3 regions of the Halobacillus sp. H74 genome follow, and region 3 is predicted to be linked to each of the others. Evidence: riboswitches for the same ligand, from Rfam matches in the RefSeq annotation. Region 3 holds a riboswitch; each other region holds the start of a gene.

Region 1 (4,581 bases), on a different contig from region 3:
CTGTCATCTTTTTAGACCGTAAAGTGGAAGATATTCCTATTTCATCAATCTTATTAGATAATGAGATGGCTTCAGGCCTGGCTGTAGAACACTTCGTTCAAAAAGGTTACAGTCGTATCGGCATGATAACCACTTCTATCATCAATCACATCACGCCGAGGTTAGAACGTATTCAGGGTTATGAAAAAGCCATTCATAAAGAAGGGCTTCCTTTTGTTGAAGAGTATGTGAAAAGTGCGGAGCCTACGAATATCCAGCGGGTGCTTGAAGAGTTATTGGACTTAGAAGAACCTCCTGAAGCAATCCTCGCCGGAAATGACCTTGTATTGATCGAAATATTGAAATACGCAAAACAAAACGGTATGAAAATTCCTGAAGACCTGGCTGTCATTGGTATTGATGATGTTTCTTTTGCCAGCTTCTACACACCAGCGATTACAACGGTGGCCCAACCAACATTTGAAATAGGAAAGATGGGGGCCGAAGCTTTACTGGATAAGATCAGGAATAACAAAGTAGAAGATGAACTTCTAAATTACAGATTCGATCCCCATTTAATGGTCAGGGACTCAGTTTAGAGAAAACATATGAGGTGTTAGGTTGAATTTGCAATAACAGAGATAACGAATTATTTTTGTTTGAAGAAAAATTCCGAGATGACAGTAGCTGGAGGAATTAATCCACATTACCGCAGGTTTCAGCGTAACCCCCGACAACGTCATGGTAGGAATGGTGATCATAAAGCACGGAATCCTGTCTGTCATTGCTTCCAAATGAAAGGAGAGATAGAGGACCTATGAAGCACATCATCCAAACCGTCTCCTGTCCACGGCCACTCGTATTTTCGTTTCAGGCGAAGGACGATCTGGTTTGATGGGGAAAGCTTTCGCTATGCGGTTGATGCATAGTGGGTATGAAATTTACGTAACAGGAGAAACGATTACACCAAGTATTGAAAAAGATGATTTATTAATTATTATTTCGGGATCAGGAGCCACCTCATCACTTCTTCAATATGCTGGATCTGACCGATTTCCATGTCAATAAACCGACGACGCATCTGAGGGCTCCCTTTGACAAGATTGAGAAAATAATAGAGCGCTAAGTGAATATACTCTTGTGTGAATTTTTCCGGGGATAAAGATCATAGTTCAGAATAATTTGTCAATTTCTGGTTCTTCCTGTATAGTAGACTTTAAAATCAAATACATTGTTTCTTATCCAGAAAGGTGGAGGGACTGGCCCGGTGAAACCTTAGCAGCAGACTTTCGATAGTACTGTGCTAATTCCAGAAGCGATTTGCTTGGAGATAAGAAGAGAAAATGATTCGTATTCCATTCAGCCCCTCTTCTTATATAGAAGAGGGGTTATTTTGTTTCATGTGAAATCACAAATCATAAGGAAGGCGGGGATAAGCCCATGTCAGTATCAACAGAAAGAAATGTGAAGAGACAACCATTCAAAGGAGATCATGTCGGCAGCTTTTTACGTCCTGAACGTCTGAAACAAGCACGCGCAAAGCAGGAGAGAGGAGAGATTACAGAACAGGAATTAAGAAAGATTGAAGATGAAGAGATTATTAAATTAGTAGAAAAGCAAAAGGAAGCGGGCTTGAAAGCTGTAACGGACGGAGATTTCCGGCGCAGCTGGTGGCACTTCGACTTTCTTGAAGGACTGGATGGGGTCGAAGGGTTTGAGGCTGAGCGCGGATTGAAATTTGATGGGGTGGAAACGAAAGCGCGCGGAATCAAAGTGACAGGGAAAGTGGGTTTCACCGATCATGATATGATAGAACACTTTCGTTTTCTGAAAAAGAACGCAGGGGACGCGGTCGCCAAATTAACGATCCCAAGCCCTAATATGCTTTTATTCCGAGCGGAAAGGGAAGAGGGTATTTATGAAAGTGATGAAGCCCTTGTCGATGACCTGATAGCTGCCTACCAAGGGTTCATACAGAAAATTTATGAGGAAGGATGCCGCTATCTTCAGCTTGATGATACATCATGGACGACTTTCTTTTCTGAAGAAGGACGCACATCCATCGAAGAGAAGGGAAAAAATCCAGAGGAAGTGGCAGAACTGTGTGCACGTGCCATCAATGAGGCGATAGCAAACAGACCAGCGGACATGCTCATCACAATGCATATCTGCCGGGGGAATTTCCGTTCCACCTTTATGACAAGCGGCAGTTATGAGGCGCTTTCTGAAACGATTTTCGGAGGATTGGATGTCGATGGACTGTTCCTTGAATTTGACGATGAGCGCTCCGGAGGTTTCGAACCCCTTCGTCATGTCCGGCGTCCAGACCTTTCGATCGTTCTCGGCTTGATCACCTCCAAATTCGGTGATTTGGAAGATCCGGAACGAGTGAAAGCGCGTATTTTGGAAGCGTCCGATTATGTAGCAATGGACCAATTGTGTTTGAGCCCTCAATGTGGATTCGCATCAACGGAAGAAGGAAATGAAATTACTGAACAACAGCAATGGGGTAAAGTACGTCATGTGGTGAACATTGCCGACGAAGTGTGGAATGAAGGGTAAATAATGTTTTAATAACCTTCCAGCCGGCTACACATAGAATGTACCGTTAATTGGTAGATGATTTATTTTTCTATAGTTGGTTATGCAACTATAGGTTTTCTCAAAGGAGGAATAGATTCATGAAATCACTAGAGAATGCACTGAAACATAAAGTAGGACTAGGTACCGCACCTTTAGGTAATATGTTCCGGGACGTGCCGGAAGAAGAAGCGCAGAAAACAATCCAAACCGCTTGGGACCAGGGAGTGCGCTATTTTGATACCGCCCCTTTTTATGGCGCTGGTTTAGCAGAGATCCGGGTAGGTGAAGTGTTATCAAAATATAATCGTGATGACTATGTGATAAGCACAAAAGTAGGTCGTTATATGACTGAAGAAACAGAAGAGAATGAAGGTCTGTTCGAACATGGCCGTAACAATCAAGTCATCACAGATTACACGGAAGTAGCAACGAAAAGGTCGATCGAACAGAGTCTGGAACGTCTACAAACCGACCGTTTGGACATGGTCTTCGTTCATGATGTTTCTCCAGATTTCCATGGTGATGCATGGACCGAAAAGTTTGAACAAGCTAGAAAAGGAGCTTTCCGCGTGCTGTCCCGTCTTCGGGAAGAAGGTGTCATCCGTGCCTGGGGACTAGGTGTCAATACGACAGAACCGATTGAACGTGCGATGGATCTGGAGGACACAAAACCGGATATCTGTTTATCTGCTACGCAATATACCCTTTTACAACACGAACAAGCATTACAGGGTATGATGGCAAAGGCTGAAGAAAACGATGTGGACATTGTGGTCGGAAGCCCTTATAACTCCGGGGTACTGCTTGGCGGTGATCATTATAACTATGAAAAAGCGGGCGATGACATTATTAATCATGTCAATCAACTGAAGGAAATCGGTGAAAAATACAATGTTCCGTTGAAAGCAGCTGCTCTTCAATTCTCAACAGCTCACCCGGCGGTCAAGTCAGTGATTCCTGGTTCCACACGTCCGGACAGAATTAAAGAAGACCTAGAAATGATCCAAATGGACATTCCGAAAGATTTCTGGAATGAACTTGTGGACAAGGGCTTTGTTTCAGCTGAGGCTCCTCTGCCGCAATAAGAATTGAATAGTAAAAGCAATCGAGTATGAAATCGCTGGGATTTCATACTCGATTTTTTGTGTGGAGAAGATGGATTTTATTGCTTTCCCTCATAATATTACGGCTCCCTTTCAGCTGTATGTATGGGAATTGTTAAAGATTTGACAGTCGTAATGTATTTCTTTATAATTCGAAATATGTCGAATTATAATAATGAAAACTTAAACAAATTCAGCGAGATTTTCAAAGCCCTATCCAATGTTCACCGGCTGAATGTTTTTCTATATTTAGCTGAACACTGTACTCCAGGGAAATCCAGTACCGATAAAGAGATGAGGATGACGGTGGGTGAATTAGGAGAGGGATTAAATATCGCCCCGTCCACTGTTTCCCATCACCTTCGGGAACTAAGGCGTGCTGGATTGATACGGATGGAACGTAACGGGAAAAATATTGAGTGCTGGGCAGAACAAAAAACAGTAGATCAGATGGTTATGTTTTTTCAAAACTCTAAAGGGAGGGAATAATTTTTTAAACAACAATTCGATATTTTTCGAATAATAGAATTGAGGAGGTTTTAGTTAGATGTTTCAATTATTGTTAAGCGGCCTTATCATTGGTGTCGTTTCATCGCCCACGTGCCCAAGTAATGGGGAAGAAATAAAATATGGGACCAAATATGGTTTTTATTCTGCCTTGATAGTAGGAGCTGGGGCCGTCGTAGGAGATGCTGTCATCCTTGCGGCGATTCTTCTGTGGCTCATGCCCTTTGTTGACTCGACCTCTATGATTATTACTTTTCTTTGGCTCTTTGGCAGTGCTGTACTTTTCTATATAGCCTGGGGAATCTTTAAAGAAATCAAAACCGTAGAAGGGGTAGGGGAAAGGGCAAAAAGCTTAGGGGTTAAATACCCTTTCAAGCATTATTTGAAGGCCTTTTGGACAGGTGCAGCC
Region 2 (4,581 bases), 300 kb from region 3:
TTGAAGAAGATGACCATAGGAACTTCAACCGTGATGGTGAAGCGTTCAATGTCGGGGAAACCTTCGCAGGATTAGAGTTTCCAAAAGGTGTGGAGCTGAGCAGCAAGTTGAATTGGATCGCAGAAGAGCGGGGAAATATGTCCAGGGCGGCTTTGAGATGGGTCATGCAGCAGGAAGAAGTGACAAGTGTGATTCCAGGATTCCGTAACCGAAAACAGGTGGAAGACAATTTGTCGGCTGTTGAGGTAAAGCCGTTTAGTGAGGGAGATCTAGAACAGTTACGTGATTTTTATCAAAAAGAAGTGCATGAGTTTATCAGAGGTGTTTATTGATAACAAAGGTTATAGATGTTCAAGTCATGTATTTGGAGGTTGTATAATGATTGTTAATGGGGAAGATGGCTGCTTCAATCTATCAGGTTGTATGCTCCCGCTTCTTTACAAAGGAAACAAAACGCTCAGGGATTAATCCCTGAGCGTTTAAAAGTATGAAAATTTTCAGGAACCACTTACACTTTGTTTTACTTTCTCACGTGCCTTTCGCGCTGCCTCAACCATGTTTGTGAGAGCAGCTGCGGTTTCTTCCGTTCCTCTGGTTTTCAATCCGCAGTCAGGATTGACCCAGAATTGACGAGGGTGAAGGACTCGTAAAGCGCGGAGGATGTTTGCTTCCATCTCTTCCACATGCGGAACTCTAGGACTGTGGATGTCATAAACTCCTAGACCAATTCCTTTTTCATAGGATATTTTCTCAAAGTCAGCTACAATTTCTCCATGGCTGCGCGCGGCTTCAATAGAAATGACATCTGCGTCCAATTGGTCGATGGTAGTCATAATCGTTCCAAATTCGGAATAACACATGTGTGTATGAATTTGGGTTTCATCTTTGACCAACGACGTTGCAAGTTTGAAGGCATATACAGCTTTTTCTAAATAATCGTTCTGTTTTTCTTCTTTAAGTGGTAATCCTTCGCGTAAGGCAGGTTCATCGACTTGAATCATACGAATACTCTTATCTTCCAAGGCTTTTACTTCTTCTTGTAAAGCTAAAGCAACTTGCTTTGTTACTTCAAATCTGCTGATATCCTCTCGAACAAAGGACCAATTAACAATTGTGACCGGTCCTGTTAACATTCCTTTTATCGGTTTATCTGTCAACGATTGCGCATAGGCTATTTCCTTCAACGTCATCGGTTGCTGGTGGACAACCTCTTTATAAATAATCGGTGGTTTGACGCAGCGAGATCCATAGGACTGCACCCAGCCAAACCTTGAAAATACAAATCCCTCCAGTTTCTCACCGAAAAATTCAACCATATCGTTCCGCTCAAATTCCCCATGCACTAAAACATCCAGTCCCCATTCTTCCTGTCGACTGATCCACTCAGATATATTGTTTTTAATAAAAGTTTCATAGTAGGAGTCTGTCCACTCCCCTTTTCTCCAATTCATTCTCGCTTTCCGAATCCCATTTGTTTGAGGGAGACTGCCGATTGTCGTTGTCGGAAGTAATGGGAGGTTGAAATATTTCTCCTGAAGCTTCTGACGAGTACGATAATCAGAGGCTCTTCCGATTTTTTGTTCTTCCCATGTATTCGTTCGATCTTTTGAGGAATCCTTTTGTTCCTTGTCCCCCCATAACTGGATAAGGGCTTCCTTTTGTTTAGTCAATGTTTCTTCCACTGATTCTTTTCCTTCGTTTAATGCTTTCGTCAAGAGGGCTGTTTCCTGCAATTTTTGATCAGCAAAAGAGAGACCGTCTTTCAATACAGGATCAATCTCCTTCTCCGTCTCTATGGTTACAGGAACATGCAATAAACTGCAGGAAGGCTGCACAATAAGACGTTCGTTATCTACCTTTTTTAAAATTGTTTCCAGCTGTGTTAGCTGTTTTTCCAGGTCTGCTCTCCAAATATTTCTTCCATTTATTACACCAGCAGCGAGGGCTTTTTCCTTTGGAAAACCGTATGTTTTCAAATTATCCAGGTTTTTCCCACTATCGTGAACGAAATCAAGACCGATACCAGCCACAGGAAGTGAGACGACTTCTTCATAATGATCGACGGCTTCAAAGTATGTTTGAATCAAGATGTTTACATCCGGCAATTGCCTATGGATCAATTCATAGACTTCATTGAAGAGTTGAAGATCCTCTTTTGTAGTAGAAGTGCAAAGGATCGGTTCATCGAACTGCACCCATTCGGCCCCGGCGTTTTTCAGTTCTTGAAGCACTTGGATGTATAGAGGGACAAGCTTCTTCAAAAGGAAGTTTCCCTTGTTTTTTTCAACACCCTTCGCAAGTGTAATGAAAGTCATTGGACCTAAAAGGACGGGCTTACCAATAATGCCAAGGTGTTCTCTTGCTTCGTTAAAATAATGAAGAGGGAAATTATTGATTAATTCAGGATTTGAATTTCCATCAATTTCAGGGACAATGTAGTGATAATTTGTATTAAACCATTTTGTCATTTCAGAGGCTACGACTTCATCATTTCCACGGGCAATATCAAAATAAGTATTAAGGGAGTCACTTTGATTATAGTTTCCGAAGCGTTCAGGGATCAGACCAAACATAAAAGACGTATCAAGCACGTGGTCATAGAGAGTGAAATCCCCTACAGGAATAAGGTCAACCCCTTTATCCATTTGCTTTTGTAAATGGTCAAGGCGAATTTTTTTCATTTCATCCAATAATTGATTTTCAGAAATTCCACCTTGCCAAAAGCGTTCAAGTGACTTTTTCCATTCTCGTTTTTCACCAATTCTGGGATAACCAATTGTCGAAGTTATTACACTTGTCATCACGATGCCTCCTAATGATTTTTTCAATAAAAAAATCCCTCTATTTATTAGAGAGATGGTTATGACGTTAAAAAACTCATACGGACGTAAAATGCATGCGCGCCAAAACACCTCCCTATTCCTCGTAGGTTTAGTGTACGTTCAACAGGCAGGTCTCCTGACTTATGTTCAACACAAACCTGAGCCTTCCCATCGAGATTCATAAATAAGATAGTGGCATGCAAGCAGGTTTGCTCCTATATACAGTGGCGGGACCGTGCCGGACTTACACCGGACTTCCCTTTTAAGCTGCCTAAGATCGAAGTGGTTTAGGCAGCACCTGAAGATATACGATATTAAATTTTCTTCATAAATACAAAAACCTCTCAATTTGAGAGGTTTAGACATTCGACCTCTCTTATTTTTCAAAGCACTTGCTTCGCTGGAATTAGCACCTAAATCAACGTAGGTATATTGATTCGGCTGCCGGGTTTCATAGGGCCAGTCCCTCCACCTCTCTGAATAAGAGATTATGATTTATGATTAAAAGAAATACTAGCATGGGGTTTCGAGGCTGTCAAATTGGATAGTTAAAATTAATAGAAAAGAGCAATACATCGACTTCAGTGATCTGATTTGCAATAATTGGTAGTAATATATAAATGCAACCATATGGAGGGAGAGCTATTGATAACACAGGCCAAGTATTGGGACGAACGTTTTAAAGAAGGGGAAATTTGGGGTGGATCACCATGTCCTTCAGTGGATATGAGCTTGCCGCATCTAAGAGATAACCATATCCGTTCAATCCTTGTACCAGGATGTGGTTACGGTAGTAATAGTTTAGAATTAGCTCAAAGTGGATTTAAGGTTAAAGGTATAGATGTCTCATCAGAAGCTATAAAGCTTGCATGCAGGAACATAAGTGCCGAGAAAGAAACATAGAGTATCAAGTGGAAGACGTACTTAAACCAAATGATACTAAGGAGAATTTTGATGCGATTTATTTATCAAATGTTTTACACCTATTTTTAAAAGATGAACGTACTTTACTTATGAACCAAATGAATAAGCTATTAAAGCAGGAAGGTTTAATGATTTTTACTTGCATATCTACTGAAGACCATAAGAATTTCGGGGTTGGAGAAGAAATTGAGGAAAATACCTTCTTACATGATGGTAAGTCATTGCATTTTTATGATGAAAAAGAAATTGACCATGAATTACCATCTAACTTTAAGGTTTTAGAGCTGACATTACATACTCAAACAGAAACAGATCCAGCTGGGAACAAAGAGGATTTGGTTTTATGGTTTGTGGTCGCTAAGAAAGTATCTTAAGGAAATGGAAGGATCTAGTGATTGTAATGAATGTTATCTCGATTTCTAGTCTTCAGGAATAGGGGCGATTCAAAAATAGTGGATGTCTCCTTTTTTATTCAAATTTTAAAAATTGTATGATAATATTGTAGCTTACAAGTTCAAGGAGGGATTAAATGATTCATTATAATAATCGCCAATTTGTTTCAATAGAGAATACGGAAAGTGGTGAAGTATCTTCCAAAACTTATTTTGACTACTATCAAGAAGGAAATATCCTTTATGCTGATTACTCAGGGGGAGAGATAGTCAAAGGGAAATTAGTAGGAATAGTAAATACCGATGACACTTTAGAATTCCGATATAATCATGTGAACACATCAAATGAAATCAGAGGAGGGAAGTGCAAATCAGTTCCCCACTTAAACTCTGAGGGGAAAATTGAGCTACATGAAGATTGGCAATGGCTTGATAAAGATCAA
Region 3 (4,581 bases):
CACCATGTTCAAAGGCCCCGTGTACGAGAACGATGGTAGCGATATCGTCAACAGACTCCAATTTCTTCACAGCGTTCCCCCCTTTTCTTCTGATATACTATTATCAACTATATTATAAGGGGGTTCAGTATGTATTGCGAATATAAAGGAAAGCATCCGGACATCCACCCGAGCGCTTTCGTAGCGGATGATGCGGTTATTACAGGTGACGTCACCATAGGTGAAATGGCAAGCATATGGTTTAAAACAGTAATACGAGGAGATGTGGCACCAGTACATATCGGTAAAAACACAAACATCCAGGATCTCAGCCTTCTGCATCAAAGCCCTGATCAACCCTTGATCATTGAGGATGGCGTGACGGTCGGCCATCAAGTTACACTCCACTCTGCTCATATAAGGGAAAATGCTTTAATCGGGATGGGTTCGCTTATTCTGGATGGTGCGGAAATCGGGGAACAGGCATTCATCGGTGCAGGGAGTCTAGTACCGCCCGGTAAAGTGATCCCTCCAAATACACTAGCTTTCGGTCGGCCGGCTAAAGTGATCAGAGAATTGAATAATGATGACATTAAAGAGTTGAATCGCATTCGCGCAAGCTATGTTGAAAAAGGACAATATTATAAAAAACAGCAGAAATAAATAACTGCCTCCACGGTAAAGTGGAGGCAGTTTTTTATTATTTAAACCGATCTTTCAATTGAGCTGCTTTATCTGTTTTTTCCCAAGGAAATTCTACATCTGTCCGGCCAAAGTGACCATATGCAGCTGTTTGGCGGTAAATCGGCCGACGAAGGTCGAGCATTTTAATGATCCCGGCCGGACGAAGGTCGAACAATTCGCGAACAGCTTCGACAAGTTTCTCCTCCGATACTCTCCCTGAACCATTCGTATTGATGGAGATCGATACAGGTTGGGCCACTCCAATCGCATATGCTAATTGGACTTCTACAGAATCAGCAAGATCCGCAGCGACTATATTTTTTGCTACATAACGGGCAGCATACGCAGCAGAACGGTCAACTTTGGTAGCATCTTTACCACTGAAAGCACCGCCTCCATGACGAGCGTAACCTCCATAGGTGTCGACAATGATTTTTCTCCCCGTCAACCCTGCATCTCCTTGAGGTCCACCGATAACGAAGCGGCCAGTAGGATTAATGAAATACTTTGTCTCATCATCAATCAAACCATTAGGTACGACAGGGTCTATGACGTGGGTTTTTAAATCTTTCTTGATTTGCTCAAGTGTGATCTCCTCTGCGTGCTGAGTAGAAATGACAATTGTATCAACCCTGACCGGTTGATCCTTATCATCATATTCTATCGTCACCTGAGTCTTTCCATCTGGACGCAAATAATCCAAGGTACCATCATTGCGGACATCTGCCAGGCGTTTAGAAAGTTTATGAGCCAAAGCGATCGGAAGCGGCATAAGTTCGTCTGTTTCGTTGTTAGCGAATCCGAACATCAGACCTTGATCTCCAGCACCAATGGCTTCAATTTCATCATCACTCATCTTACCTTCTCGAGATTCTAAAGCAACATCAACGCCTCCAGCAATATCAGGAGATTGCTCATCGATGGCTGTCAATACAGCGCAAGTATCGGCATCAAATCCATACTTCGCTCGTGTATATCCTATTTCTTTGATTGTCTGACGGACAATCGAAGGTATATCTACATAAGTATTAGTACTGATCTCTCCGGAGACAAGCACCAGTCCCGTTGTAACTGTTGTCTCACATGCAACCCTCGCGTTCGGGTCATTTTTTAAAATTTCGTCTAAAATGGCATCAGAAATCTGATCGCAAATTTTGTCAGGGTGTCCTTCTGTAACAGATTCTGATGTGAATAACCGGCGGTTGGCAGGCATTCTGAAAAACTCCTCCTTCTGTAAGTACAAAGTATTAGACGGAACTCTTTACCAGTATGTGCAGAAACTAATAAGCTGTTTCATATATTTTCTTGTTGAATCATTTCACAACCAATTGAGCTTTTACATAGGAATATCACCAGGTTTTCCACCTGCTACGGATATTTCTCATAAAAAAGAAAAAACCCTTCCTATATCGAGGAAAGGGGCTGCTTCCTTTCGCTCTTATCGTCCAAGGAGTGTTCTCATTCCTTGCTTCAGGTTAGCACCATGTCATTTGAAAAGACGGTTGCTGGGTTTCTAAGGGCCTGTCCCTCCACCAACTCTGGATAAGAGAGTTTCCGTTCTCAGTTATCGTATCGAAATCCATGTTTAATGTCAATTAGAATACTAAGCTTTTCTAAGGGAAAAGGACCATGTGGAAGTGGTCGATCCTTTCTTCAATCGTAAACGTTCATTAGTATATTACATAAGATGATAACAAGGTATTTCCCACATATATATAGAAATTAATATCATGAAAGCATTTTCAATAATAGTATGGACTATTGTGATTAATGTGTTATACTAATTCCAGATTAGCTTACATTTAAATTTTAATATAAAGGCGGGTCGACGCATATGAGTACCATCAATCAAATGTCAGAATTAAACCTCTTATTAGCGCAAGAGCATGTCCAACACCAATCATCTGTTCCACATTTAGTGGAAAGGATCTTATATCGTAATGAAGGAACTTTAACGGAAAAAGGGGCCGTTCAAGCAACGACAGGTACTTACACTGGTAGATCACCAAAAGATAAATTCATCGTAAAAGATGAGACGACTGCAAATAAAGTCGACTGGGGAACTGTCAATAAACCTATCGATGACTCCACGTTCGTAAATCTGTACCATAAAGTTCTGGATTATTTGAAGGGAAGAAATGAATTATTCGTTTTCAAAGGTTATGCAGGAGCTGATGAGAAACACCGCCTCCCCCTTCAAGTACTTACCGAATTCGCTTGGCACAATTTGTTCGCCCGACAAATGTTCATACGTCCTGAGACTTCAGAAGTTGAAGATCACGAAGCTGAATTCACAGTCATTTCAGCACCAACCTTCAAAGCGGACCCCAGTGTAGATGGTACGAACTCTGAAGCATTCATCATGATTTCCTTCAAACACCGTGTTGTACTTATAGGCGGCACAGAATATGCAGGAGAAATAAAAAAATCCATCTTTTCTGTGATGAATTACGTTCTTCCTGAAAAGAACGTCCTGCCTATGCACTGTTCGGCAAATGTCGGAAAAGAAGGAGATGTCGCTTTATTTTTCGGACTCTCCGGGACAGGGAAAACCACTTTGTCTGCTGATCCACAGCGCCGATTAATCGGGGATGATGAGCATGCTTGGTCCAGTTACGGAGTATTCAACATTGAAGGAGGATGCTACGCGAAATGTATCAACCTCTCCCAAGAAAAAGAACCGCAGATTTTTGATGCCATTCATTTTGGAGCTGTGTTAGAAAATGTGGTGTTAAACGAAGAAACCCATAGACCTGATTACAGTGATACGAGTCTAACTGAAAATACTCGTGCTGCTTATCCTCTCGAGCATATTGAAAATACAGTACAACCGAGTATCGCCGGTCATCCAAATGCCATCATCTTTTTGACAGCAGATGCTACCGGTGTTTTACCTCCCATCAGCAAACTGACTAAAGAACAGGCGATGTACCATTTTCTAAGTGGTTATACAAGTAAGCTTGCAGGAACGGAGAGAGGGATTACCGAGCCGCAAGCAACATTCTCTGCTTGTTTCGGATCACCTTTTCTTCCTTTAGCTCCAGCTACTTATGCTGAAATGCTTGGTGAAAAAATCGACCAGTTCAACACAGATGTTTATTTAGTCAACACTGGGTGGTCTGGCGGTTCCTACGGTGAAGGAGAACGAATCAAGTTAAGTTATACGAGGTCTATGATTCAAGCCGCATTAGAAGGAGAGCTGAGTTCAGCAGAGACTTATCAAGATCCTTACTTCGGGTTGAACATTCCCACGCATTGCCCTGGAGTACCTGATGAAGTCCTTTTCCCAAGAAAAACCTGGGCAAAAGCAGAGGAGTATGACAAGAGTGCCAAAGAACTAGCGGAACAATTCCACGAAAACTTTCAAAAGTTCACTCATGCGAGCCATGCTATAAAGCAAGCAGGCCCGACCTATAACAGGTCCCGATAATATTTTCTCATCTTTTCATAGAATAAAAAGGGATCCACCGATACGAAGCGGTGGATCCCTTTTTAGCTCTCTTTGCAAATGTAATCAATTTTCTTCATACATTCGGGTAGAACTTCATCCTTCATCATGAAGCTGAACCGATCATTTCTTTTTAAGTTACGAGGTAAATGCCTGAATAATACAGGACCAAACGTTTCAAAATAATGCTCCTGATCCGTCAAACCGGAAATGACCGCAAAGTAAACGTTCTTTATGACGGTCCCACCTTTTCCATCTACATGGTATTGACCGATATAAGATAATTCATCAATTTGAGCGCCTGTCTCCTCTTGAACTTCTCTTATCGCTGCTTGCTCTGCCGTTTCCCCTTCCTCTACTTTCCCGCCCGGGAATTCGAGACCTCGGTCTTTGTGCTTCGTAAGCAGCCATTGGTCTTTAAAACGGCAAATGACCCACACATGTTTAGGTGTCTTAGAAAAAGGGTGATC

The links. A riboswitch is a leader RNA that binds a small molecule or an ion and turns the genes downstream of it on or off. The one in region 3 is predicted to bind S-adenosylmethionine.
Region 1: another riboswitch for S-adenosylmethionine. It lies ahead of ACTWPX_RS02315 (5-methyltetrahydropteroyltriglutamate--homocysteine S-methyltransferase); the one in region 3 lies ahead of metK (methionine adenosyltransferase).
Region 2: another riboswitch for S-adenosylmethionine. It lies ahead of metE (5-methyltetrahydropteroyltriglutamate--homocysteine S-methyltransferase); the one in region 3 lies ahead of metK (methionine adenosyltransferase).

The regions. Positions count from the first base shown of each region.
Region 1 covers NZ_JBQQCI010000001.1:480,719-485,299, reverse strand. Annotated here, with positions in the region: gene ACTWPX_RS02330 (LacI family DNA-binding transcriptional regulator) at 1-578, shown strand, start outside; gene ACTWPX_RS02325 (hypothetical protein) at 676-810, opposite strand; partial or broken gene ACTWPX_RS02320 (SIS domain-containing protein) at 832-1,020, shown strand; SAM riboswitch class I at 1,215-1,316, shown strand; gene ACTWPX_RS02315 (5-methyltetrahydropteroyltriglutamate--homocysteine S-methyltransferase) at 1,420-2,541, shown strand; gene ACTWPX_RS02310 (aldo/keto reductase) at 2,661-3,647, shown strand; gene ACTWPX_RS02305 (ArsR/SmtB family transcription factor) at 3,771-4,154, shown strand; gene ACTWPX_RS02300 (LysE family translocator) at 4,213-4,581, shown strand, end outside.
Region 2 covers NZ_JBQQCI010000004.1:266,799-271,379, forward strand. Annotated here, with positions in the region: partial or broken gene ACTWPX_RS10585 (aldo/keto reductase) at 1-332, shown strand, start outside; gene metE (5-methyltetrahydropteroyltriglutamate--homocysteine S-methyltransferase) at 498-2,801, opposite strand; cobalamin riboswitch at 2,932-3,139, opposite strand; SAM riboswitch class I at 3,196-3,309, opposite strand; gene ACTWPX_RS10595 (class I SAM-dependent methyltransferase) at 3,468-3,725, shown strand; gene ACTWPX_RS10600 (hypothetical protein) at 3,734-4,120, shown strand; gene ACTWPX_RS10605 (n-acetylglutamate synthase) at 4,276-4,581, shown strand, end outside.
Region 3 covers NZ_JBQQCI010000004.1:566,972-571,552, reverse strand. Annotated here, with positions in the region: gene ACTWPX_RS12130 (lysophospholipase) at 1-70, opposite strand, end outside; gene ACTWPX_RS12125 (gamma carbonic anhydrase) at 130-642, shown strand; gene metK (methionine adenosyltransferase) at 680-1,876, opposite strand; SAM riboswitch class I at 2,099-2,212, opposite strand; gene pckA (phosphoenolpyruvate carboxykinase (ATP)) at 2,498-4,093, shown strand; gene ytkD (RNA deprotection pyrophosphohydrolase) at 4,156-4,581, opposite strand, start outside.